3 regions of the Atlantibacter sp. genome follow, and region 2 is predicted to be linked to each of the others. Evidence: predicted binding sites of a transcription regulator. Region 2 holds the regulator's gene; each other region holds the start of a gene.
What was found. The regulator CRP, encoded in region 2, controls carbon source genes, mostly activating them, when cyclic AMP is high. The targets are predictions, from matches to a motif close to ATGTGANNNNNNTCACAT.
Positions count from the first base shown of each region.

Region 1: the regulator CRP is predicted to act here: its motif matches at 2,126-2,143, upstream of RT120_RS06935 (ABC-F family ATPase).
Region 3: the regulator CRP is predicted to act here: its motif matches at 2,962-2,979, upstream of deoC (deoxyribose-phosphate aldolase).

Region 1 is NZ_DAMBQK010000005.1:72,248-76,536, forward strand. Features, by position in the region: gene RT120_RS06925 (SLC13 family permease) at 1-977, shown strand, start outside; gene ldtB (L,D-transpeptidase) at 1,031-1,951, opposite strand; gene RT120_RS06935 (ABC-F family ATPase) at 2,163-3,758, shown strand; gene RT120_RS06940 (TerC family protein) at 3,799-4,289, opposite strand, start outside.
Region 2 is NZ_DAMBQK010000007.1:13,120-17,408, reverse strand. Features, by position in the region: gene RT120_RS08665 (YccS/YhfK family putative transporter) at 1-1,553, opposite strand, end outside; gene crp (cAMP-activated global transcriptional regulator CRP) at 1,601-2,233, opposite strand; gene RT120_RS08655 (OsmC family protein) at 2,537-2,941, shown strand; gene RT120_RS08650 (phosphoribulokinase) at 2,968-3,834, opposite strand; gene RT120_RS08645 (YheU family protein) at 3,944-4,162, opposite strand; gene RT120_RS08640 (hydrolase) at 4,159-4,289, opposite strand, start outside.
Region 3 is NZ_DAMBQK010000006.1:168,997-173,285, forward strand. Features, by position in the region: gene deoB (phosphopentomutase) at 1-565, opposite strand, end outside; gene deoA (thymidine phosphorylase) at 665-1,987, opposite strand; gene deoC (deoxyribose-phosphate aldolase) at 2,044-2,823, opposite strand; gene RT120_RS08510 (YjjI family glycine radical enzyme) at 3,089-4,289, shown strand, end outside.

The DNA of each region.
Region 1 (4,289 bases), on a different contig from region 2:
TTACCCTGAGCGGATTAATGATGCTGACCAAGGGCGTCGAGCTCAGCGGTTATTTTGATGTGCTGGGACGACGCATGGTGAAAGGCTTTGCCAGCGAGCGCCAGTTAGCCATGTTTATGGTCTTCGGCGCGGCGCTGCTTTCTACCTTTTTAACCAATGATGTGGCGCTATTTATCGTGGTGCCGCTAACCATCACCCTGAAAAAGCTGTGTGGCATACCGGTCACCCGGCTGATCATTTTCGAAGCGCTGGCCGTCAACGCCGGTTCACTGTTAACCCCTATCGGCAACCCGCAAAATATTTTGCTGTGGGGGCGCTCAGGCATGTCCTTTGCGGGGTTTATCTGGCAGATGCTGCCGCTCGGCGCGGTACTGGTGCTTAGCCTGCTGGTGCTGTGCGGGTTCTTTTTCCCGGCAAAGGCGCTGCATTACCAGGCGCGTGAGCAGCAGCACGCCTGGAAGCCGCGCCTGGTGTGGAGTTGCCTGGTACTGTACCTGGTGTTTCTGGCTTCGCTGGAGTTTCACGTCGAGCGCTGGGGGCTATTGCTGGTGGCGGTGGGCTTTTTGATCATGGCGCGCAACGTGCTGGTGAACATCGACTGGAGCCTGCTACTGGTGTTTATCGTGATGTTTATCGATGTGCATCTATTAATCCAGCTACCGGCGCTGCGCGATAACCTGCCTGCGGTGACGCAATTCTCTTCCGGTGGGCTATTTTTGCTCGGCGTCGGGCTGTCGCAGTTTATCAGCAATGTGCCCTCCACCATTCTGCTGCTGAACTATGTTCCTCCGTCGATGCTGCTGGCCTATGCGGTCAATATCGGCGGGTTTGGCCTGCTGCCGGGCTCGCTGGCGAACCTGATCGCACTGCGGATGGCGGGGGATCGCCGTATCTGGTGGCGCTTCCATATTTGGTCATTGCCGCTGCTGGCGTGGGGGATGCTGGTAGGATGGGGGTTACTAAATCTGATGTGCTAACGCAGGGCATAAAAAGAGCGGCTGATAAGCCGCTCTTTTTGGTTCCAGACCGATTAGTTCAAACGTACCGGCATACCGGAACGGTTTTGCAGCGCTTGTTCAACGATGCTCTGGTCGGAATCCGGCTGGGTGGTCACCGTCTGAACCGCCTGGGTCAACGTGATTGGCACCACTTCGTTATTCTCAATCTGCGCTTCGCTGGTGGAGAGCGGGTTGTGAACCTCGATATAACGGCTGCCGTCCGGCTCAACGGTGGCTTTCACCGGCTCGTTGATAAACTGAACGCGAGTCCCGACCGGCACGTTCTCAAACAGGAATTTGATGTCGTCGTTACGCAGACGCACACAGCCGTGGCTCACGCGCAGGCCGATACCGAAATCGGCATTGGTGCCGTGGATGGCATACAGACGGCCAATATACAGGGCATACAGGCCCATCGGGTTATCCGGGCCAGCCGGAACTACTGCCGGAAGCGGCTCGCCCGCAGCAGCGTATTCGGCATGCATCTTGGCGGTTGGCGTCCAGGTCGGGCCCGCTTTCTTACGTTCCACTTTGGTGATCCAGTTGATCGGGGTGTCTTTACCCAACTGGCCGATACCGATCGGCAGAACGATCACGGTATTGGAGCCTTTCGGGTAGTAATACAGACGCATTTCGGCACTGTTGATGACAATCCCTTCATGCGGGGTATCCGGCAGGATCAGTTGCTGTGGGATATTTAAAATCGTACCGCCTTTAGGCAGGTAAGGGTCCACGCCAGGGTTGGCTTCCGTCATATTGGAAAAACCCATCTGGTACTGCGCGGCGAAATATTCCAGCGGCTCGGTGTTGCCTTCTGGGATCGTGATGACCTGGTTTTGCCCGACAACACGGCTGCCGTCAGTCGGCAAAGGGTAGGTCACAGCATTGGCGGTTTTGCAAAAACCGATCACAGCGAAAGCTGCTACTAAAAGCGTGCGTAATTTCATGTTCATCTTGTGCAGTGTAGTCGAGCCTTTCTCGGCGGTAGATTAACGATTTCGGGGCGCATTATAGGTGGATTATTGCGCGCTGGGAAATCAGATGTGGATGATATCACGTTTTTTTACTTACCCTGCTAAGCATAGCCTGGCGGTTGCGGGGCGATTTAAATTCGGACTTATGGCATAATGCGGCGTTTATCACAATTTCTTGCAGGATATCGTCGTGTTAGTTACCAGCAACGTCACTATGCAGTTTGGCAGTAAGCCGCTGTTTGAAAATATTTCCGTCAAATTTGGCGGCGGCAACCGTTACGGCCTGATTGGCGCCAACGGTAGCGGAAAATCCACGTTTATGAAAATCCTCGGCGGGGATCTGGAACCGTCACTGGGCAACGTTTCTCTCGATCCTAACGAGCGTATCGGTAAGCTGCGCCAGGATCAGTTCGCCTTTGAAGAGTTTACCGTGTTGGATACGGTGATCATGGGGCACGGCGAGCTGTGGGAAGTGAAGCAGGAACGTGACCGCATCTATTCTCTGCCAGAAATGAGCGAGGAAGACGGCTATAAAGTGGCCGACCTGGAAGTTCTTTATGGCGAGATGGACGGTTACTCCGCCGAAGCCCGCGCCGGTGAACTGCTGCTGGGTGTCGGTATCCCGGTTGAACAGCATTACGGCCCGATGAGCGAAGTTGCCCCTGGCTGGAAACTGCGTGTGTTGCTGGCTCAGGCGCTGTTTGCCGACCCGGACATTCTGCTGCTCGATGAACCCACCAACAACCTGGACATCGATACCATTCGCTGGCTGGAGCAGGTGCTGAACGAGCGTAACAGCACCATGATCATCATTTCGCACGACCGGCACTTCCTGAATATGGTGTGCACCCACATGGCGGATCTGGATTATGGCGAACTGCGCGTGTATCCGGGCAACTATGATGAGTACATGACGGCGGCGACTCAGGCTCGCGAGCGCCTGCTGGCGGACAACGCCAAGAAGAAAGCCCAGATTGCCGATCTGCAATCGTTCGTGAGCCGCTTTAGCGCCAACGCCTCTAAATCTCGCCAGGCGACCTCGCGCGCCCGTCAGATTGACAAAATCAAGCTGGAAGAAGTGAAAGCCTCCAGCCGTCAGAACCCGTTCATTCGCTTCGAACAAGACAAGAAGCTGTTCCGTAACGCGCTGGAAGTAGAAGCGTTGACCAAAGGTTTCGACCAGGGCCCGCTGTTTAAGCAAGTTAACCTGCTGATGGAAGTCGGGGAAAAACTGGCAGTTCTGGGGACCAACGGCGTGGGTAAATCGACCCTGCTGAAAACTCTGGTGGGCGAACTGGAGCCGGATCACGGCACCCTCAAATGGTCGGAAAACGCGCGTATTGGCTATTACGCTCAGGACCACGCCGCAGAATTCGACAACGATCTGACGGTATTCGACTGGATGAGCCAGTGGAAGCAGGAAGGTGATGATGAGCAGGCGGTGCGCAGCATCCTTGGCCGTCTGCTGTTCAGCCAGGACGATATCAAAAAACCGGCTAAGGTGCTGTCCGGTGGTGAGAAGGGCCGTATGCTGTTCGGCAAGCTGATGATGGAAAAACCGAATATTCTGGTGATGGACGAACCGACCAACCACCTGGATATGGAATCCATCGAATCCCTGAACGCCGCGCTGGAAATGTACCAGGGCACGTTGATTTTCGTTTCTCACGACCGTGAGTTTGTTAGCTCGCTGGCAACCCGCGTGATTGAGATTACACCGCAGAAAGTGATCGACTTCTCTGGCGGCTATGAAGAGTATCTGCGTAGCAAAGGTATTGAGAGTTAATCTGATTGCTGGCCTGCCCGCGCAGGCCAGCACATCCCCGTTATGACGCCTCGACAGGCTGCCGGGCGTAAATCATCACCTTCTGAACGCGATGGTTATCCACTTCCAGCGTCTTAATCACGTAATCTCCCACTTCAACTTCTTCACCTTCGGCGGGCACCCGTTGCAGGTACTCCATCAGTAGCCCGGCGATGGTGTGGTATTCCCGCTTGTCATCCAGCGGCAGCGGCACAAACTGCACCAGATCTTCCAGTGGCATATGCCCGTTAGCGGTCCAGGTGCCGTCCTGGTTACGCTGGATATCGTGGCGAGCGTCGATCTCTTCCACCTCGTTAGGCAGGTTCCCGGCGATAGTTTCCATCACATCGCTGAGCGTCACCAGCCCTTCAATAGAACCAAACTCATCCACTACAAAGGCGAAATGGGTGCGGGCGTTGCGGAACTGCTCCAGCGCGTGCAGCAGTTGCAGGGTTTCCGGGAACACCAGCGGCTGTTTCACCAGCGCGCCCAAATCGAGCGGTTTCCCCGACA
Region 2 (4,289 bases):
TGAGCGTTTTTACGCAGCAGGCCGCTTTGCCACTGGGGCCACAACCACACCATGCCGCCAAAGGCGATCAGGCAGCCAATCAAGGTATCAATCAGTCTCGGCAGAATATACTGCTCCCCGCTCAGGGAGAGCAGTTGCAGGCTATACACCGCCGTGACGGTAAAGCCGATAGTCGCCCAGCCGTAATTTTTGCGGATGATGAGATAGCTCACGATGGTGATGACCAACATCGCCAGCAGGGTGTAGCCATCGGCAACGTGATAGTGCAGAGTGATCCCGGCGATGATAAGCCCGGCCATGGTGCCGCCCGCTCGGTGGAGAATACGCACCCGCGTGGCGCCGTAGCCGTTCTGGGTCACGAACATCACGGTCATTAAAATCCAGTAGGGTTTCGGTAGGTGCAGGGCGCTACCCACCAGGCTGGCAATGCTCAGCATCACCGCGATACGGGCGGAACTGCGCAGGGCGGTGGACTTCAATGACAGATAGCTTTTCAACGCGCGCAGCACGGGCAGGCGGCGCTGCTTATCTTCCATCAGATCGCGCGAATACAGTGGACGCTGGGATTTCAGCACTCTGGCGATACGGCTGAAATGGTATTCGCAGAACTGTCCCACCGGGTTATCGGGGTGCTGGCGGGCAATTTTTTCCAGCGCGCCAATCTGCTTATCCATTTCAAAGCGCTTCGGGTAACGGTGATACAGGATATCGTCGGCGCGTTCCCGCAGGCGGGCCGCCACCGTCTGGGCATTCCAGCGGATCACCGCCTCGGCGTGGCTTTCGCGCACCAGTTTCTGCACCTCTTCGGGCTGATGCAGGCTGACGGAAATATGCTCCTGCAAATCCAGCGCGATCTGGAAAGTGCGCAGCAGGCGTTTATAGCCGTGATGCTTACCGGTCGACAGCATATGTAGCTGCTGATAACACTGGGTAATCAAGTCGACGGTTTTTTGCTGGCGTGCCAGCAGCGGCGGCAACGCGCTTTGCGGATCGGTATGCTGGGTCAGCAGGCTGTATTTGGCTTCGCAATATTCCGCCAACTGGCGGTACAGCAGGCTCAGGGTTTCGCGCAGCGGCTGTTCGCGCCACACCCAGAACCAGAACCAGTTAAACAGCCCATACCACAGCGTGCCCAAGGCATACAGCAGCAGCGGCTCCCACATCGGCATATAGCCCGCCAGGCTGAGTGTGAATATCGCTGCAATAAGCGACGCCGGGAGCAGGCGAGCATGAAGCGGACTGATTTCCGCCGTTACGCCCAGGATCAGCGCCAGCCCGGAGAGCGCCAGTGGCAGCGGCACGGCGTTAAGCAGCAGTAACTGCATCGCCAGGCTGCTGAGCGCGAACAGTGACCCGCCAATAACCAGGCGTTTAAAGAAGCGCTTGTGCGGGGTGTCCAGGCCAGCGATGTTGCAGCAGGCGGGAACGAGGGAGAACAGGAGACCTTGTTGCAGATGGCCCAGAACCAGACCCACCGCCACAGGCAAACACAACACCAGGGTTTGACGAAGTGCGTAGTTGATTTCGGGGTGGTAGATCAGGCGTCGCCACATGGGTGAGATCGGATGAGACGGCGTGTTGCCACGCCGTTTCGCAGGGTTTAGCGGGTACCGTAAACCACAATGGTCTTACCGTGGGCGGAGATCAGGTTTTGATCTTCAAGCATTTTCAAAATGCGGCCAACGGTTTCGCGGGAGCAGCCGACGATCTGGCCGATCTCCTGACGGGTAATTTTGATCTGCATACCATCCGGGTGGGTCATGGCATCCGGCTGTTTGGCCAGATTCAGCAGCGTTTGTGCGATGCGGCCAGTGACATCAAGGAAGGCGAGGTTGCCCACTTTCTCTGACGTCACCTGCAGACGGCGCGCCATCTGCGAAGACAGACGCATCAGGATGTCAGGGTTAACCTGAATCAGCTGACGGAATTTTTTATAAGAGATTTCTGCCACTTCACACGCCGTTTTGGCGCGAACCCAGGCACTGCGTTCCTGACCTTCTTCGAACAATCCCAGTTCGCCGATGAAATCGCCCTGATTCAGATAAGAGAGGATCATTTCCTTGCCCTCTTCATCTTTAATCAGCACTGCCACGGAGCCTTTAACGATGTAATACAACGTTTCCGCCTTTTCACCCTGGTGAATCAGCGTGCTCTTCGATGGGTACTTATGAATATGGCAATGAGACAAGAACCATTCGAGAGTCGGGTCTGTTTGCGGTTTGCCAAGCACCATGCGCGGTTATCCTCTGTTTTAAGCTGACTCCAGAGAGCAACAATAATAACCCTCTGGGTTTTTGCAATCGTCTCTTCTCCTGGCCGGAGAAGGGGCCTTTAACGTCCTGTGGCCTGTAATAGGTGTGGTCGTATGCACACATGCATTACATCAATGTATCGCTGTAGCATCCGACTGTTTTAGCATAGCTTTACGTGAGTGTCTCCTATTGTCTCGTTTCAGCTTGACCTGGCTCTCATCCGTTGCGCGTTTTGTTACAGCCGCGTAATCTGTCAGTAATTTTGAAACACTGGAGTAACCAAAATGCAGGCAAGAGTGAAGTGGGTAGAAGGGTTAACTTTTCTCGGTGAGTCCGCCTCAGGACACCAGGTTTTAATGGACGGCAACTCCGGTGACAAAGCGCCCAGCCCGATGGAAATGGTATTAATGGCGGCGGGCGGTTGCAGCGCCATTGATGTGGTGTCGATCCTTCAGAAAGGACGTCATGACATCACCGACTGCGAGGTGAAATTGACCTCCGAGCGCCGTGAAGAAGCGCCGCGCTACTTTACCCACATCAACCTGCATTTCATCGTGACCGGTAAAGCGTTAAAAGACGCGGCGGTGTCCCGTGCGGTAGATCTGTCGGCAGAGAAATATTGTTCAGTCGCCTTGATGCTGGAAAAAGCGGTGAACGTCACCCATTCCTACGAAGTGATTGAAGGATAAGTGCTTAATAAGGCGGCGTTGCCGCCTTAAATTTTTCGCCCTTCCATGATTCTTTTTACCAGCGGCAGCATGATCAGCTCCATCGCCAACCCCATTTTCCCGCCTGGCACCACTAATGTATTGATGTGGGAAATGAATGAGCCCTGCAACATGGCCAGCAGCCAGGGGAAATCGATCCCTTCCAGGTTCCTGAAGTGAATCACCACCAGGCTCTCATCCAGCGAAGGAATTGCCTTCGCGGCAAACGGGTTTGATGTATCAACGGTGGGGACACGCTGGAAGTTAATATGGGTACGCGAGAACTGCGGCGTGATGAAGTTGATGTAGTCTTCCATCGAACGCACGACCGAATCCATCACCGCTTCACGGGAGTGCCCGCGTTCGCTGGTGTCACGGATGAGCTTCTGGATCCATTCCAGGTTGACGATCGGCACCACGCCCACCAGCAAATTCACATGGCGCGCGACATCATGATGGGGCGTCACCACGCCGCCATGCAACCCTTCGTAAAACAGCACGTCCGTGGGTTCGGGCAACGGTTGCCAGGGGGTAAAAGTACCCGGTACCTGGTTCCAGGGTACGGCTTCGTCATAGGTATGCAGATATTTACGCGATTGCCCGGTACCGGTTTGCCCGTACTGATTAAAAGTCTGTTCCAGCAGGCCAAAGTCGTTGGCCTCCGGCCCGAAATAGCTGATGTGCCTGCCCACGTCGCGCGCTTTGCGGATCGCCATATCCATTTCAGGGCGGGTATAGCGATGAAAGCTGTCCCCTTCCACTTCAGCGGCATGCAGGTTGAGCTGGGCGAAAATCTTACGAAAGGCGAGGCTGGTGGTGGTGGTCCCGGCCCCGCTGGAGCCGGTAACGGCGATGATCGGATGTTGGGCAGACATAGCGGAACAACTCCTTAGGGTAGCGACGTGAAAATAAGACCCGTGCAAGGCGAATGAGTTCTGGCGGTCTGATCTGCCGCCAGTGGTTTTTATTGTTCAGCGAGCGGTCTTACCCCCGAAACTGATCGCGCGGCATGATGTTGACCGTTTCATGCAGTTCCGACCACACCAGAACCGCGTCGCCGCGTTCCAGTTGGTGCTTTACCTGAGAGACTTTATCGCTGAGCGAGCGTTCATGTTCACCATAATCGGTGCCTTCCCGCAAGACAAAAGCTTCAATGAGGTTTTCAAGCGTTTCCGGGTCGAGGGATTGCCAGGGAATAATCATGGTTTATCCAGATAAGGTGTGAGCCAGTCGGGAATGCGCGCTTCAAGCCACATTTTCGGACGCAGGGCGGTACCGCCTACGAATCCCACGTGCCCGCCATATTCGGTCAACTGGTATTCGATATTGG
Region 3 (4,289 bases), on a different contig from region 2:
GATCCAGCCCAAAGGTTTCTTCGTGGCAAGCAATCTGGAATACCGAGTCGGCAGAGGTGTAGAAAATCGGCTTGCCGGTTTTCATGTGCTCTTCGCCCAGCTCATCCAGGATCACGGTGCCGGATGAGTGGCAGTTACCGAGATAGCCCGGCAGGTTTGCGCGCTCCACCAGCTTACCCAGCAATTCCTGCGGGAAGCTGTTGGTGTGATCGCTGAAGTAACCCCAGTCGAACAGAACCGGCACACCGGCGATTTCCCAGTGGCCTGACGGAGTATCTTTACCGGACGACAGTTCGTGCGCCCAGGCGTAAGCGCCAATGACTTCGGCATTGCCGTCCATACCGGCGGCAATTTTACCGGTGGAGCCTTCGTGGGCTTTCACCAGACCAAGACGGGTCAAATTCGGTAGGTTCAGCGGGCCTTTACGGCCATGATCCGCGTCACCTTTTGCGCAGGCTTCAGCAATGTGACCGAGGGTATCAGAACCCACGTCGCCAAAACGCTCTGCATCTTCAGTCGCGCCAATACCGAATGAATCCAGTACCATAATGAATGCACGTTTCATATTTTCTCCGTACGTTGCGCTATCTAACGCCTTGTGGCGTTAAAAAAATGCGATCAGATCAGTATACCTAAATGCGGCTCGCCCAGGAAGCGAAGACGGTTACTGGCTGATTCTGCGATAAACTACCGGCGTGGCTTCAGCCGCGGTGTCGCTTAAAACAATCGCCGCTTTAACAGCGTTAGCTGCTTCCTGCCACGAGGCTTCATTTTTGGCGTGGATAATCGCCAGCGGGCGTTGGCTGTCAACGCTGTCACCCAGACGCGCCATATCGGTAAAGCCCACGCTATAGTCAATCGGATCGGAAGCCTGACGACGTCCACCGCCCATCGATACCACCGCCATACCTAATGCGCGGGTATCCATCGCAGAGACCACGCCGCTGCGATCGGCGTACACCGCTTTGCTCAGGGTCGCGGCAGGTAGGTATTTATCATAATTTTCAACGAAATCCGCCGGGCCTTTCTGGGCGCTGACCATGCGGCCAAACACCTCTGCGGCTTTGCCGTTATCCAGTACTGCCTGTAGCTGTTGACGGGCGTCGGCTTCATCGCGGGCCAGGCGGCCGGAGATCAGCATTTCCACACACAGCGCCATGGTCACATCAAGCAGACGCGGGTTACGGTAATCGCCCGTCAGGAACTGTACGGCTTCGCGTACTTCTACGGCGTTACCCGCGCTTGAGGCCAGCACCTGGTTCATATCGGTCAGCAGCGCGGTGGTACGCACCCCTGCGCCGTTGGACACGCCGACGATCGCTTCCGCCAGCGCTTCGGAAAGTTCATACGTCGGCATAAACGCGCCGCTGCCTACTTTTACGTCCATCACCAGCGCATCCAGCCCTTCTGCCAGTTTTTTGGCGAGGATCGAGGCGGTGATCAGCGGGATAGAATCCACGGTCGCGGTGATATCGCGGGTCGCGTAGAAGCGTTTATCCGCCGGGGCCAGCGAGCTGGTCTGGCCGATAATCGCTACACCGACGTCTTTAATGATGGCGCGAAAGCGCGCGTCATCAGGGAAAATATCAAAACCCGGAATGGCTTCCAGTTTATCCAGCGTGCCGCCGGTATGGCCGAGGCCACGACCGGAGATCATCGGCACGTAGCCGCCGCACGCCGCCACCATTGGGCCAAGCATCAGGGAGGTGACATCGCCCACGCCACCGGTGGAGTGTTTATCCACAATCGGGCCGTTGAGGTTCAGGCTTTTCCAGTCCAGTACGCTGCCGGAATCGCGCATCGCCATGGTCAGCGAAACCCGTTCTGGCATCGTCATATCATGGAAAAAGATGGTCATTGCCAGCGCGGCAATTTGCCCTTCTGAGACAGTGTTATCGCGAATGCCGTTGATGAAAAAACGAATTTCTTCGTCGCTGAGCGCGTGACCATCACGTTTTTTGCGGATAATTTCTTGAGCGAGGAACAAGGTAACCCCCAGAGATAGCAGATTTTAGGCGGCGGTTGCCCGCCGCAGGAAAGGAATCAGTAGCTGCTGGCGCTTTTGCCGTCGCCGTGGCCGAGCGCTTTCAGTAGGCTGGCTAACAGGCTGGATGCGCCGAAGCGATAGTGACGGGAATCGGCCCAGTCAGCGCCGAACAGGTCATCGGCAATCGCCAGGAATTTCTGCGCGTCTTCGGCGCTACGTACGCCGCCGGCAGGCTTGAAGCCCACAGTTTTCTGCACGCCCATATCGCGGATCACTTCCAGCATGATGCGCGCGCTTTCCGGCGTGGCGTTTACCGGCACTTTACCGGTAGAGGTTTTGATGAAATCCGCACCCGCTTTGATGGCGATTTCAGAGGCCTTACGAATCAGCGCTTCTTCTTTCAGTTCGCCGGTTTCGATGATCACTTTCAGCAGCACATTGGCTGCGGCGCAGGCATCTTTACAGGCTTTCACCAGTTCAAAGCCAACCTGCTCGTTACCCGCGATCAGCGCGCGGTACGGGAATACTACGTCTACCTCATCTGCGCCGTACGCGATAGCCGCACGGGTTTCCGCCAGCGCGATCTCGATATCGTCATTGCCATGCGGGAAGTTAGTCACCGTCGCAATACGGATATCCGGGGTGCCCTGTTCTTTCAGTGTCTTACGGGCAATCGGGATAAAGCGCGGATAAATGCAGATCGCCGCCGTATTGCCCACCGGGGTTTTGGCCTGATGGCACAGCGCGATGACTTTCTCGTTGGTGTCGTCATCGTTCAGGGTGGTTAAATCCATTAATTGCAATGCGCGAAGGCTGCTTTTGGTTAAATCGGTCATGTGTTTCTCCAGATGGAAGCCGGGTTCGCCGGTTCATTAATCACCGCGCGGAATGTTAGTATTCTAACATCTGCTCACGCTTACTCTTAGACAGACATCACAGTTATGGAAATCGATACGACTCGTCATACACTGCATATGTGATGTAACTCAAAATTTTTAGGGCAGACTGGCCGTTCAGTACGCAATGTGGGTGACAGGATCAAAAGCGCATCGCGTGAATCGTTTTACATTGGCACCACTGACAACATGTAAGGGACACATCATGTCTGAACTTCACGAAGCCGGCTTGCTGGAACGCTGCCAAAATATCGTTACGTCGGCGGGGCTTTCACCGGCTCAGAAACGCCATTTTCTGGCGCTGGAAGCCGAGAATGCGCTGCCCTATCCGGCTTTGCCGGATACCGCGCGCCAGGCGCTGGCGGACGGCGTTATTTGCGATATGTTCGAAGGCCACGCTCCATATAAGCCTCGCTATGTGCTGCCTGATTACGCTAAATTTCTCGCTCAGGGCAGCGAATGGCTGGAGCTGCCGCCCGCCGAAGATTTCGACGATGCGCTGTCGATGCTCACCATCCTTTACCATCACGTTCCGTCGGTAACGTCGATGCCGGTGTTCCTGGGGCATCTGGATGCATTGCTGTCGCCTTATGTTAGAATTCTAACACAAGATGAAATCGATCTGCGCATAAAACGTTTCTGGCGCTACCTCGATCGCGTCCTGCCGGATGCGTTTATGCATACCAATATTGGCCCGCAGGATTCGATGGTGGCGCGCGCAATCTTACGTGCCGACGCAGAACTCAAGCAGGTTGCGCCTAATCTGACCTTTATTTATGACCCGCAGATTACGCCGGACGATTTGCTACTCACCGTCGCTAATAACATTTGTGAATGTTCTAAACCCCACATCGCCAACGGCCCGGTGCATGATAAAATTTTCACACCGGGGAATTACGGCATCGTCAGCTGCTATAACTCGCTGCCAATGGGCGGCGGCGGCAGTACGCTGGTGCGTATTAATCTCAGCGAAGTGGCGGCGCGCAGCCATAGCGTCGACGACTTCTTTGCGCGCGCGCTCCCTTATTATTGTGAACAACAACGGGCTATCATCAACGCGCGCTGCGCATTTCTGTATCAGGAGTCGAATTTCTTCACAGAAAGTTTCCTGGTGCGCGAAGGCTTGATCGATCCGCAACGCTTTGCGCCGATGTTTGGTATCTACGCGCTGGCCGAGGCGGTGAACGTACTGTGCGATAAATCCGGGATCGCGGGCCGCTACGGGAAAGACGCCGAGGCCAACGAACTGGGTTACCGCATCAGCGCCGCGCTGGCCGATTATGTGGAAAACACCCCGGTGGACTTTGGCTGGAATCAACGCGCCCTGCTGCATGCCCAGTCCGGTATCAGCAGCGACGCGGGCACCACGCCGGGCGCGCGTCTGCCTTACGGCGATGAGCCCGATC